DNA from 2 places in the Aerococcus sp. HMSC10H05 genome. Region 2 is predicted to be linked to the other one. Evidence: riboswitches for the same ligand, from Rfam matches in the RefSeq annotation. Region 2 holds a riboswitch; the other holds the start of a gene.
What was found. A riboswitch is a leader RNA that binds a small molecule or an ion and turns the genes downstream of it on or off. The one in region 2 is predicted to bind S-adenosylmethionine.
Positions count from the first base shown of each region.

Region 1: another riboswitch for S-adenosylmethionine. It lies ahead of metK (methionine adenosyltransferase); the one in region 2 lies ahead of HMPREF3116_RS06785 (hypothetical protein).

Region 1 is NZ_KV786952.1:25,928-32,921, reverse strand. Features, by position in the region: partial or broken gene HMPREF3116_RS09330 (HAD-IC family P-type ATPase) at 1-1,923, shown strand, start outside; gene metK (methionine adenosyltransferase) at 2,021-3,196, opposite strand; SMK box riboswitch at 3,194-3,282, opposite strand; gene HMPREF3116_RS01680 (LacI family DNA-binding transcriptional regulator) at 3,338-4,351, opposite strand; gene rpe (ribulose-phosphate 3-epimerase) at 4,655-5,311, shown strand; gene rpiB (ribose 5-phosphate isomerase B) at 5,321-5,800, shown strand; gene HMPREF3116_RS01665 (sugar phosphate isomerase/epimerase family protein) at 5,824-6,750, shown strand; gene HMPREF3116_RS01660 (PTS transporter subunit EIIC) at 6,780-6,994, shown strand, end outside.
Region 2 is NZ_KV786994.1:8,820-15,813, reverse strand. Features, by position in the region: gene HMPREF3116_RS06820 (hypothetical protein) at 1-1,237, opposite strand, end outside; gene HMPREF3116_RS06815 (lactoylglutathione lyase) at 1,393-1,773, shown strand; gene HMPREF3116_RS06810 (DUF3267 domain-containing protein) at 1,827-2,375, opposite strand; gene HMPREF3116_RS06805 (DUF2812 domain-containing protein) at 2,428-3,075, opposite strand; gene HMPREF3116_RS06800 (PadR family transcriptional regulator) at 3,091-3,402, opposite strand; gene HMPREF3116_RS08790 (IS3 family transposase) at 3,834-4,055, opposite strand; gene HMPREF3116_RS09005 (IS3 family transposase) at 4,107-4,658, opposite strand; gene HMPREF3116_RS06790 (helix-turn-helix domain-containing protein) at 4,664-5,227, opposite strand; gene HMPREF3116_RS06785 (hypothetical protein) at 5,310-5,624, opposite strand; SAM riboswitch class I at 5,696-5,793, opposite strand; gene HMPREF3116_RS06780 (KPN_02809 family neutral zinc metallopeptidase) at 6,052-6,994, opposite strand, start outside.

The sequences.
Region 1 (6,994 bases), on a different contig from region 2:
GAATTGAACGAATCTCTTTTAACTGGCGAATCAGATGCTATTTTAAAGCAAAAAGATGATGATTTACTATCTGGTTTTTACTTAACAAGTGGTCAATTGCTGGCTGAGATAGTGCATGTTGGGGATGATAATTATGCAGAACAATGAGTAGCTGAAACAAAGTCCCAACCCTATGCACGTTCAGAATTAACCGAAGCGATTAAAAAAATTGCGAAGTTTACCTCTTTTATTATTATGCCACTTGGAATTGTACTATTCCTACAAACCTTTCTTTTAAGAAGTGATGCAGTAGATGTGGCTGTGATTAATTCAGTTGCTGCTTTAATTGGTATGCTACCTAAGGGATTAGTCTTATTGATTTCTTTAGCCTTATCAACGGCTGTATTAAAACTAGGAAAACAGCATGTTCTTGTGCAAAATATGTATGCTGTTGAAGCTTTGGCTCATATGGATTCTTTGTGTTTAGATAAGACTGGTACAATCACCCAAGGGACAATGTCAGTTGAAGGGGTTTACCCACTTGCCAATGTATCTCAACAAGTATTAGAAGAAAAATTGGCTAACTATACCGCTGCGAGTATGGATAGTAACTTAACAATGAGTGCCTTGAAACAATATTTTGAAGATCAGTCAGCTACAGTGGGTGCAACGCAAGTGATGCCATTTTCATCCGAACGAAAGTGGGGAGCAATTACTTTTGAAACAGCAGAAACAATTTTCGTTGGTGCGCCAGAATACTTACTCAATGAAATGATTGATGAGATTAATATAGCACAAAATGAGGGGTTAAGGGTTTTGTTAGTAGGTGAGTCTTTAACTACACTTGGAGATGACCAGCCTGATATTATAGATATGGGTATTCAGCCGATTGGTTATATCACACTAAGTGATCCTATTAGACCTAACGCGAAAAGGACGATGGCCTTTTTCCAAAATGAGGGTGTGGCTATCAAAGTGATCTCAGGGGATAATCCGCAAACTGTTGCTAGAGTAGCGAAAAATGCTGGTCTTGAAGGGCGTACTCAAGCGATTGATATGAGCCAAATTCAAGACGAAAAATTAGTAAGACAAGCAGCACACCAATATAATGTATTTGGCCGAGTATCACCACAACAAAAGAAATTGCTGGTTTCGGAGTTACAGGAGGCGGACCATATTGTTGGGATGACAGGAGATGGGGTAAATGATATTTTAGCCTTATCACAAACGGATTTGTCTATTGCCATGGCAGAAGGAGACGGGGCTACACGTCAAATGGCTGATTTAATTCTTGTCAATTCAGATTTTGGTGATCTACCAGCGGTCATATCTGAAGGTCGTCGAGTGGTGAATAATATTACACGGTCATCGAGTGTTTTCTTTATCAAGACCTTATATTCACTAATCGTAACACTGATCTGTATTGCATTAAATTTCCCATTTCCATTTATTCCCTTACAAATTACAATGATTGATAAATTTATTGAAGGTTACCCTGCTTTCTTCATGTCATTTGAAGCAAGTAATGAACAAGTGAAGGAACGATTCTTACCAAAAGCATTGGCTGCTGCAACACCAAGTGCCTTGACCGTGTCTTTTGCTATACTTGTTTCTTTATTCTTGGTTAAAGTGGGTATACTAGATTTTGAAACAGCTCGTACCTTTGATTATATTTTATTAACAGGCGTGTCATTATTTGCGGTATGGAAATCTTGCTTTCCATTCAATAGATTACGACTGTTTCTAGCGTTAACGAGTACAATTGCTATGTCAGTGATTGCGGTAGCATTACCATATTTTTCTGATATTTTGACTATTCAACCGATGTCAATCAATGAAGTGATTATCAGCTTTATTTTATTGGTGGTTGCTTTTGGTTTTTGGAAAATATGCCATCGCTATGAATCTCATTTTAAAGACTTTTTTATACGACTGTATCTTTAGTAGCTTTTCATTGTGACATTTTAAAGTAAGACATGATATAAAAAGGCCCCCAGTAAAACGGTAGATTACCCGTTTACTGGGGGCTATTGATATTATTTTATTTCTTCAAGCTGTCTACTTTATCTGTTTTCTCCCAAGCAAAATCTTGGTCATCTCGACCAAAATGGCCGTATGCAGCAGTTTTACTGAAGATTGGTTGGCGTAGTGATAACATGTCAATAATACCGTTTGGTGTTAAATCGAAGTTATCGCGTACTAGGGCTACTAAATCAGTTTCTGATAATGCACTAGTATTGAATGTATCAATTGAAATAGATACAGGTTCTGCAACCCCAATTGCGTATGCTAATTGGATTTCAACCTTACGAGCTAGACCAGCAGCTACCAAGTTTTTCGCTATATAACGGGCAGCATATGAAGCAGAGCGGTCAACTTTAGTAGCGTCTTTACCTGAGAAGGCACCACCACCATGGTGAGCAGAGCCACCGTATGTATCAACGATAATTTTGCGACCAGTTAACCCTGAATCGGCTTCTGGACCACCGGATACAAACTTACCAGTTGGGTTGATGAAGTAACGGGTGTTCTCATCCAACCAATTGTCAGGCATCGTAGGTTTAATCACGTGTTTGATCACATCTTGTCGGATTTGATCTAATTCGATACCTTCAGTGTGTTGTGTAGAGATAACGATGGTATCGATACGTTGTGGTTGATGATTGTCATCATATTCGATGGTTACTTGTGTCTTACCATCTGGACCTAGATAGTTTAATTCGCCACTTTTACGGGCTTCAGCTAGTCGACGAGATAGGCGGTGGCTTAAGGCAATTGGCATTGGCATTAATTCTGGTGTTTCGTCCGTCGCGTAACCAAACATAATCCCTTGGTCACCGGCACCAATCAGCTTGTTGTCAGTTTCACCCTTTTCCCGAGTTTCAATAGCGTCATCTACACCTTGTGCGATATCAAGTGATTGTTCATCTAGTGAAACCAGTACGGCAATGGAATCAGCGTCAAATCCGAATTTGCCATCACGATAACCAATTTCACGAATGGTATCGCGCACAATTTTTTGGATATCCACATATGCGCTAGTTGTCACTTCGCCGAAAACAAGAACTAATCCTGTGTTTACAGCAGTTTCGCAAGCAACGCGTGCTTGTGGGTCTTGTGCAAGAATCGCGTCAAGAATCGCATCAGAAATTTGGTCAGCTACTTTATCTGGATGTCCTTCTGTGACTGATTCAGAAGTAAATAGTCGTTTATTCATATTGTTTCCCCCAAAATATAAATTTTATGGTTACAAGGAATTTTTGCCTAAGCAAACCCTATCGGGAAAAATTTATTGTAACGTCCCCCATTATACATGATATGAAGGGAATAGTAACGGGAAAATGGCGGTATTTTCTAATTAGTTATTCTTTTTTAACGAGCCTCGTTTTATTAATCGAACTGGAATAAGTTTCTTACGTTCCTTAGGACTTGAGCCATCAATTTCGTTTAATAAATACTTCACTGCAGTTTTGGCAATTTCTTCAGTATTTTGTTCGATAGTTGATAGTGAAGGGTTTGTATATTTACTGATTGATGAATTGTCGAAACCGATAATCTGTAAATCTTCGGGAACTTTAATATCCATGTTCTGAGCTACTTTAAGAATCAAAGCTGCCATTTCGTCATTTGCAGCAAAGATACCATCGGTACCCTTATTACGTTCTAATACCGTTTTGATTTGACTTCTTATAGTTATAGTGTCAGTTGAATGAAGTTCGAAGATTTGTTCATCCCCAAAAGTAATGGCCTCATTAATTAATTGATGACGGAATCCTTCAATACGCTCCATGGTGGAAGTAGTATTTGTATCTCTAACAATGATTAATGGTTTCTTAATACCTGTTTCAGCGAAAGCCTTGGCTGCTTCTATACCACCTTGGTAGTGATCGGAAGTGATGAGTGTAATAGATTTACTTGTATTTAGCTCGCGGTCGATACAAATAAAAGGGACTTCAATATCATGAACGGATTCTTGTTTACTCGAATAATTTAGCCCAGAAATAATGATTAAACCGTCAATCATTTTACTTGTTAACATATCTATATAATTATATTCTTTTTTTGGATTCCTTCCGGTACTTGCAATAATTGTTGAATAATCATGGTTAAAAAGTTCTATTTCTATTTCTTTAACCACATTACCAAAAAAACTATTTGTAATATCGGGTACAAGTATACCGACAGAATAGCTTTTATTAATGCGTAATGATTTTGCATTAAAGTTTGTTTGATATCCTGTATCTTTAATCGCTTGTTCGACTTTTAATCTTGTTTCTTCAGAAAATCGGCCATTATTATTGATTACACGAGAGACAGTAGCTGTCGATACTCCTGTTATATTGGCTATATCTTTTATGGAAACTTTTTTCATAAGATCTCCTCGCTGATATTTATTTAGTTTAATTATACGTATCTTTATTAGTCTAAGCCAATGGAATAAAATATTTCCATGAAAGCGTTGACATATCAAAAATAATATGAGACTATATGTACAAGTTAAGAGTAAACGATTACCCAAGAAAAGTTAAGTCTTTTTTTAGTAAATGAATATTCAAAACTTCAGTTTAAAAACGATTAAATTTTTTTTAAGCATTGAGTAAACGATTACCCAATAAAGAGATATATTTTTTTAAGCATTGAGTAAACGATTACTCAAATAGGAAGGGGAATACGTATGAGTGAATTATTAATCTGCCCGTCAATGATGTGCGCTGATTTTAATAACTTAGCATCAACGGTTAGAGAATTAGACGAGGCTGGAACGGATATTTTTCATATAGATATTATGGATGGGAGATTTGTACCTAATTTTGGAATGGGTTTACAAGATGTACAAGCGATTAGAGCTAGCACCAACAAACTTGTAGATGTGCATTTGATGATTGAAGACCCTGTGAACTATATTAAATTATTCACAGATTTAGGTGTAGATATTATTTATTTTCATCCAGAGGCTGATTTGCATCCTGCGAGAACAATTGACTTGATTCATAAAAATGGTGTTAAAGCGGGTATTGCAATAAATCCCGGTACATCTATAGAGACGATAAAAAGTTTACTTCCAATTACAGATTATGTGATGGTAATGACTGTTAACCCAGGATTTTCAGGGCAAAAATATTTGTCTTTTATAGATGAAAAAATTGAAGACTTATCAAAGCTCTCTAGCAAGTACGATTATCAAATCATGGTTGATGGAGCAATTTCTCCTGAGAGAATAAAGACTTTGAATGAAATTGGTGTAACCGGATTTGTATTAGGAACTTCAGCTTTGTTTGGTAAGTCAGAAGGATATCAAGAATTAATACAAAACTTTAAACAGACCGTATAGGAGGACAATATGAAAAAAATAGGAATTGCAAGCGACCATGTAGGTGTTGATTTAAAGAATTCAATTAAAGCGTATGTAGAAGATCTAGGTTTAGAAATTGTCGATTTTGGTCCACTGTCAAAAGATAGAACGGATTACCCTAAGTATGGAAAAGCTGTGGCTGATGCGATTGTAAATAAAAAAGTCGATGGTGGTATTTTAATTTGTGGAACTGGAGTAGGGATTTCTATTAGTGCAAATAAAGTCAAAGGTATTCGAGCAGTTGTTTGTAGTGAACCCTATTCAGCAAAATTATCTAGAGAACATAATAATACTAATATAGTAGCATTTGGCGCTAGAGTAGTTGGGGAAGACCTAGCAAAAATGATTGTCAAAGAGTGGTTAAATGCTGAATACGAAGGTGGGCGACATGGTAAACGCCTTGAAATGATTGAAGATATTGAAAGTGGAAAAGCCAACGCAGATCCAGATGGAAATTTTGTGTGTTAATAGCGAATATATGGAGGAAATAGATGAAACTAGCAACAAGAATAAATTCATATTTACCAAAGTTTGATAATGATTTGGAGAAAGTGTTTGTTGAATTTAATAGATTAGGATTAACACATGTTGATTTAAATTATCCTGAACATGTGGGTGATATTGAATTTCAACAAATGAATAAACTATTAAATGCAAATGATTTAAAAGCAAATGGTGTAGCCTTACGGTTTAGAAATGAGTTTATCAATGGTGAACTAGGAAACCATGATTTGCAAATTTCAAAAGAGGCTATTCAATTAAGTAAAGATGCAGCTGATTATTGTAGAGCAGTTGGTGGAGAAATTGTGACTATTTGGTTAGGTTATGATGGTTTTGATTATGGCTTCCAAATTAACTATAGAAAAGTATGGACGCAAATCGTTGAAGCATTTCAAGAAATTGCAGATTATGCACCAGATTTGAAGATTAGTATCGAGTATAAACCTTTCCAACCCAGAGCCTATGCTTTTATAGACAGTATGGGTATTGCAGGTATGATGCTAAACGAAATTAATCGTGAAAATGTAGGTATCACTCTAGACTACTGTCATATGTTAATGAAGCATGAAAATCCTGCTTTTGCTGCTGACATCTTTGCAAGTCGTCAATTGCTTTTTGGTGTTCATATTAATGATGGCTATGGTTTAAATGATGATGGTCTAATGATAGCCTCTTCATCGCCATTTAAAACATTGGAATTTCTATATTATATTAAGAAGCATGATTATCAAGGTATTTTCTATTTTGATACTTTCCCTGTAATTGAGGATGCAGTACAAGAAACAGAACAAAATATTAAGATGATTAAGCTATTGAATGACAAGATTGACAAAATCGGTATGGAAACAATCCAAAATATTATTGATAGAAATGACGCAATCGCAGCACATGAATTATTGATTTCGTTCTTAAATTAAAGATAAACCTATGGGAGGGTAAATCTATTATGGCAAAAAAAGACTATAAAAAAATGGCAACCGAAATATTAACAGCTGTGGGTGGGAAAGAAAATATCTCAGGAATGACGCATTGTGCAACTCGATTACGGTTAAATTTAAAAGATAAATCCATTGTGGATGATGCAGAAGTTCAAGCTGTTGAAGGTGTTGTTAACGTCGTCAATAAGGCTGGACAATTTCAAATTTTAATTGGGACAGAGGT
Region 2 (6,994 bases):
CAGTAGTAGTCAATAATTTCTGATTTATATCGGTTAGTCTTTCTACAACTTTGGCCACTTCTCGCTTAGGCAAACCTGTTACGACGGACTTAAGCCCCTTACTTGACGCCTCACCAATATTTTTTGAAAACTGTCCAACAGACCCAGAAACCTTCTCGACTTGTCCAGATAATTTTAATCCCTTCTTCTTAGCTTTGTCTTCATTCTTATCCTTTTTCAAAAACGGTAAGTTGCTAGACTTTTCGCTAAAACTTTCCAGCAATTTCTCAGATCCCTCTAGTCGATTCGTTTTATGGGCCAACTCTTCATTTTTTTGTTGAACGATGACATCATAGATCTCTTGTAGTTTCGTTTCATAATTTAAATAGAAACTATCCGCAAATTTTTCTTTAAGTTCTTCAGCTCGCGCTTTAATTAATTCATTTGAATTACCCAATTTTATTCGAACACTAATCTCTATTAAATCAGCATATAAGGATAATTTATCTGTTTCAAAGGCATATTTTATTGCATAGTTAATATCACTTATCAATTTGTCTTCTGTTTTTTGATTATTCTTCTGCTGTAGCTCTTGTTCATATCGTTTCAATCTTTGCTGGAACTGTTCATAGATACTCGTAATTTCAATTTTAAGATGTCTGATTTGAACGATATCCGCTTGATCTACCATTTTACGCTTAGCAATTTCTAGTAAACCTTTACTTGCAGATATTATCTTGCCTATAATTTCATCTTCATGCATATTAAAAAGCACGTCTAATTTTTCATCAATAGCAGAAATTTGACTATTAATTTTATCAAGATAATAGGTACTTGAAGCAAAAGCCATGACTTGCATACCGATTCCTAAAACCATTGCAGGGTTAATAGAGTTTGGCATATTTATTTCAGAAAAGCCAGAATGACCAATTAAATGATTTTCGCTGTCTCTCACCATAGTCGTGAAGGTATTATCAACTTTAAAATGAGATAATTTTTCAGGACTTACTGTAGCTGTATATAAGCCATTTGGATAAGCTTCTAAGATTTGTTCAAATGCCATACTGTTGGTCTTAAAAAATACTCCAGCATCTACTAAACTTCCCCCTATTAATGAAGTAGTACCTAAATTAACCTCTTTAAATTTTTTACCGAAACTGATTTTTTCCTCTGACGCTTTCTCAAATTGTAGCTCATTTCCTGAGGAATCAACCATAACAGTAACTTCATTATTCTTTGATGGTGTATTCTCCGTCATATCAATCGTCTCCCAAACTGTTTAATTAGATATATTATATTAAAAGTTACAGGGAGTACAATTAAATCCTACCTTTTTCAGTCAATTCATATCATGCGACTGCATTTCTCATCTATGTTATGATGAAATTAATCAAATTAATGGAGGTAAATAGAATGAGCCAAATACTTGTTGAAATTTGTTTACGTGTAAGAGATATTGATGCTACATTAGATTTTTATACGAATCTATTTGATTTTGAGGTAGCGAGTCGTAGAGAGTTTCCTGAAAATAAATTTGATTTAATTTACTTAAATTCTCCAGGATCTTCTGTTCAAATCGAGTTAACATACAATTATGATGCAGAGCCATATACTATTGGAGATGGCTTTAGTCATTTAGGTGTTACTGTTGATGATTTAGAAGCAATGCATGAAACTTGTAAAGCTTCTGCCTATGAAACTGGTGATTTAAAAGGCCTTTCTGGTGGCACACCATCATACTTCTTCGTGACTGACCCAGATGGTTATCGCATCGAAGTTAAACGTAAAAAATAAACTTCTTAGCACCTTAAAAGGCGCTCCCTTATTATTAGGGTAACGCCTTTTTATTATGCTTTCGTCCATATTAAAATGCCAACTTCAGTATCTTCATAATACTTATCTCCATATTTCATGATCAGTAAAGCATACCAAAGGTCACCTACGCAACCTGCGAAATGCATACTCCCCATAGCGATAAAAAAGAGTGTACTTATCCAAGTGAATTGATACAGGATAAATAAGACAGCTGAAATAAACACACAAGGTGCTAAAACAATAATTAAAAACTGCCACCAAGTATATTTACTCCCGGGATTCGTTGCATATGCCATCCCGTTTTTAAAGCCAAATATTACCTTACCTGTTTCTGAAAATACTTTGAAAAAGAGACCATGGATTAATTCATGGATAATAATCACCGCAAAATAACAAGCAAGGAATATAAGGGCATTTATAAAATACTGGGCTAAAGATTCCGGATATAAATTAATTGAATCATGTATAGAGAGCCCTCTAAATATCAAAATGCCCAGCAAGAAGAGTGGTAGCGCAACGATATTAATGCCAATAATTACCTTCTTATCCTCAAGCAAATTGTATTCTCGTATTCGTTCCACGTTAACCTCCAATAAGGTATTTAACCTTATATGCTAACATATTGAAAAAAATCTATAAACTAGCCACTTCATCTTGTAATTTCTTATAGCGGTGCCAGTTAATAAATGAGCCTAATAAGAATGAAGCGACTAATATGACAAGTAACCAACCAGAAAAAATTCTCATTAGGGCAAATGGTGTTTCGAAGGCAAATGCACGCCAGAATTTAGCCCCTGTCATTTGCCAAAGTCCTGGTGTTAAATAGGCTGATTTAAAAGTATAGAAGTTTAATAAATCTACTAGTTCTAGGTTTAATATAATTGGTAAAAAACAGATAAATAAGGTCACTAAGTACTTGGCGTATCTTAGGTATAACTGTGCTTTCGAGTCTTCATCAGAATATAAGATGCTATCTCCGCTTGGATTATCCTGTCTAAAATATTGCAGACCATTCCAGCGATTACCATGAATACGGTACCAATCACCGTCTTCATATAAAGATAAGTAGTTTTCATATGCTGCTTTGTTCTTGAATTCACGAAAATCAATCCGTGTAATTGGGACGAAGTCGGTTTCAGCTTCACGAAAACGATATAGTATGGAGCCAATAGGTATGCTATCTAGATATAAATGTTTATGTCTTTGTGCGTTTATCCATGCTTCTTCCTTTTCAATATCTGCAAATAAGAATAATTTAAACTTATATGTTGATTTAGACATAGTACCCCTTCTCTCTTAATTAAACAATCGATAACCTAATGCAGTTAAATTTGATAATCTACCAATTTCTGCTTCAAGTACTTCTTTTCCTTTTTCTGTAATTTGATAAACCTTTCGTCGCTTATTTTCGCTAGCTACTTCCTCAATCCAAGCCTGCTTATAAAGATTGTCTAATGCACCGTACATTGTACCGGCTGCAATTTTGACATGATTGTCGCTCAGTTCCTCCACATTTTTGATAATGGCATAGCCGTGACGTGGTTCAAGTAAACTCAATAAAATTAAATAAGTTGTTTCTGTAAGTGGTAGAGCGCTGTTACGCATGATGATCATCCCTTATTCATTATATACAGTTCAACTGTATAGTTAGATTATATACAGTTAGACTGTATATTGCAAGTATCTATTTAAAAATTCGCAACTCTTCCATGCAAAAATAGTCAAGGATTCGCTTTTAAGACATTCGCTTATCAGGAAAATACTCAGTAAAAAAGAAGCTAGCTCATAGTCACTAACTCCTTTTTACAATTATTCAGTTATGATTGGAAATGAAAGAGTATTTAATTAGCTACTACGGCCGAAACTTCCTAGCATGCCTTAGCAGTGAAAGAGGATGACTGACTCATATCAGAGAGTTGGCATTCATGCCTTACTCTCTGAATCGTCAGGCAAGGAATTAGACCTTGGCTAATTCCGGTCCCACTGCAAGTTGAGCTTTGCAGGATAGAGGTAGTGACCCCCAAAAGTTAGAGTTTTTATTATGCAGCTGTTTGGCTGGATTGTTTTCGGTATTCAACCGGACTCAATCCAGCCAATTTTTTCTTTGATCGTTCATTATTGTACCAGTAGATATATTCTTCAATCTTTACCTTAAGTTCTTCAAAGCTGACCAGTTTTTCCCCATAGTACATTTCCTGTTTTAAGATACCAAAGAAATTTTCCATTGAAGCATTGTCTGCACAGGTCGCTTTACGAGGCATACTTTGGAAAATTTTATTTTCTTTCAGTGTACTTACCCATTGCTTATGTTGTTACTGCCAACCTTGATCAGAATGAATGGTAGTACGGTAGCGTGCGTGATTGTTAATGATGCCGATGGCTTCTTTTAACGGTGTCATCACTAGGTCTAAAGTTGGTCGTCTTTTCATTTCAAATGCAATAATTTCCCCATTATAAAGATCAAGAATAGGACTTAGATATAATTTCTCATTATGTAAACACTTGAATTCTGTAACGTCTGTTACGATTTTTTGGAGTGGATTCGATGTATCAAAACGTCGATTTAATCGATTTTTAGCTACTTTACCAACATTACCTCGATAAGAATTATATTTACGAGATTTGCGCATGAATTTAACACACTTTAAACCTAATTCTTTCATGAGTCGATAAACCTTCTTGTGGTTAATACAATATCCTAATTTATGTAACTCATCTGTAATTCGCTTATATCCATATCGTTCATGATATTGTTTAAACAAGTGCGTGATAAGTGTCTTAAGTTCTATTTCAGGATCTTCTTTCCCTAAGTTTTTGACATGATAGTGATAGGTTGCTTCAGGAATTCCCACTACCTTTAAAATATTCTTTAATCGGAATCCATCTTGCTTGAGCTCGAATGCCCATTGGGCTTGTACTTTTCGTGGAGTTTTTTCTGGTTTTCCCGAAAAGCTCTCAACTTTTTTAGGTAAGCTACCTCAAGTCTAAGTAGTTCATTCTCTCGCTCTAATGCTTTTTCACGTGTTAAAGCTTTTTCTTCACTCTTTTTAGATTTTCGAGGTTTCTTTGTCATTGAAGGTCTCCCCTTTAACTTTCGTTTTAGGCCTTCTATTCCTTGTTCATTAAATGCTTTCCTCCAACTATAAATTAAGGCAGGATTATTCATTTTAAATTGATTTGCAGTTTCTTGAAAAGAAGCCCCTGTTTCTAACATGAATTTTACAGTATCTAATTTAAATTGAACAGTGTATGTTGCCTTACGGCTCTTTCGTTTTAAACCCTCTATCCCTAAGGATTTATAGGTTCTAACCCATTGTTTTAATGGTGATGAAGAGGGCATACCATATTTGCTTGCTAGTAATTTGTATCCTAGATTAGTATTTAAATACTCAGTAACGAGCTTAATTTTAAATTCTTCAGTATATTTAGACATAAAAATACCCCCAAAAGTTAGTTTTATAGCTCTAACTTTTGGGGGTAAGGTCCTAGCGGCAACTAGTAGGGTCTCTTTATTACTACCGTATTGCTTTATAGTCCACATCTGTATAGGAAAAATTAGTAATTAAATTGACTAATTGATCATAAGTTTCAAGGCTTATTGCCTCCTTAAAACCATCATAATCATTGACATGGACTTTTCCTATACAACACACGCAAACTCTAGCGATATGTGCCCCAGAACATGGCTCATCACGACAGATCACAGCAATATGATCATGCTCATTAGGATCTCCTGTCTTACTTTTGCGAAAACGGAAATACGGCATAAAACCTAAGGCGGCAATCCCACCTACAAATTCACTAAAATTTACGCACTCATCATTAAACATTCGACACACTCCTAGTTATTTTTTTCAATAAAAAAAGCACAACGCGACTCGTCGTGCCAATAACTTGGTTAGACTCATCTATCTCTTTCGAGTTGGAATTAGCACCTTGCCAACGGTAGGTTGCTGAAGTTTCATAGGGCCAAATCCCTCCACTTGCTCTGAATAAGTTGTGTTCTTTAATTGTATTTGCATTATATCAAATGTATTGATAGATTTCAAATCGTGGTGAAATTCGATATTTAAATTAAGATAAGCAAAATTTTATTCGACTTATTTAGCTATTCAATTATGAAGTATAAATGATGATACTTTTACGAGACGCTAGTTCGACGTTTCAAAACTGTCACCATTCATATGTGTTGCTGCACTAAAATTCTCTGCGTATGCATACTATAACGTAACCATCAAACAATTTTTGTGACTCACTTTATAGGCTATTGTAGTCTATATTGTAAGTATCCCATTGTGACAAGTCACCTGCTTCTAACCCTTTCTTAAACCAGTTTTGCCGTTGCTCTGCGGTACCATGGGTAAAGGAATCCGGCATTGTATAACCATAAGCCTTTTCTTGCAAGACGTCGTCACCAATATGATAAGCAGCGTTTAATCCTTCTTCCAGGTCACCTGCTTCCATCCAATCATTCTCAACAACGTTATGTGCCCATACTCCAGCAAGATAATCTGCTTGCAATTCCATCCGTACAGTCCATTGATTTTGTTCAGTTTGACCCACTTCAGACTGAATTTGTCGCACTTGATCAGAAATACCTAGCTGCTGTTGAACATGGTGACCTACTTCATGGGCGATTACATAAGCCATAGCAAAATCACCACCGCCGCCATAATTTTGAACAAGTTGATTATAAAAATCTAAATCGATATAGATCGTTTCGTCTACTGGACAATAAAACGGTCCAACTTCAGACGTATTATGCCCACAAGATGAATTCACAGCGTCTTCAAAAATAACCAAGTCGGGTTCTTCATATGTATACCCCGCATCAGAAAAAGCCTGTCCCCAATACGCTTCTGTATCATAGAGAATAACAGAAACAAATTCAGCTAAATCGTCCTCAGTAACTAGCTCACTATTGGTGGTCCTAGTCTCTGGTAAATTCACCTGATCAGGGTTTGTTTGCACTTGCGTATTCGATTCCATCTGTCCAGGTAATTGGACATCTACCTGTCCAGTTTGATCATTGGTTTGATGATTACTTGAACTAGACTGGTTGCCACCTAATAAAGAGGTCCCGCCAAATACAAAGAATATAATCAACATTAAAATAATCGAACCGCAACCTAAGCCTCTGCCTCCAGCTGAAGTGCCACGACCGCCTGGAAGCCGAATAGGTATTCTTCCTTCAGACCGT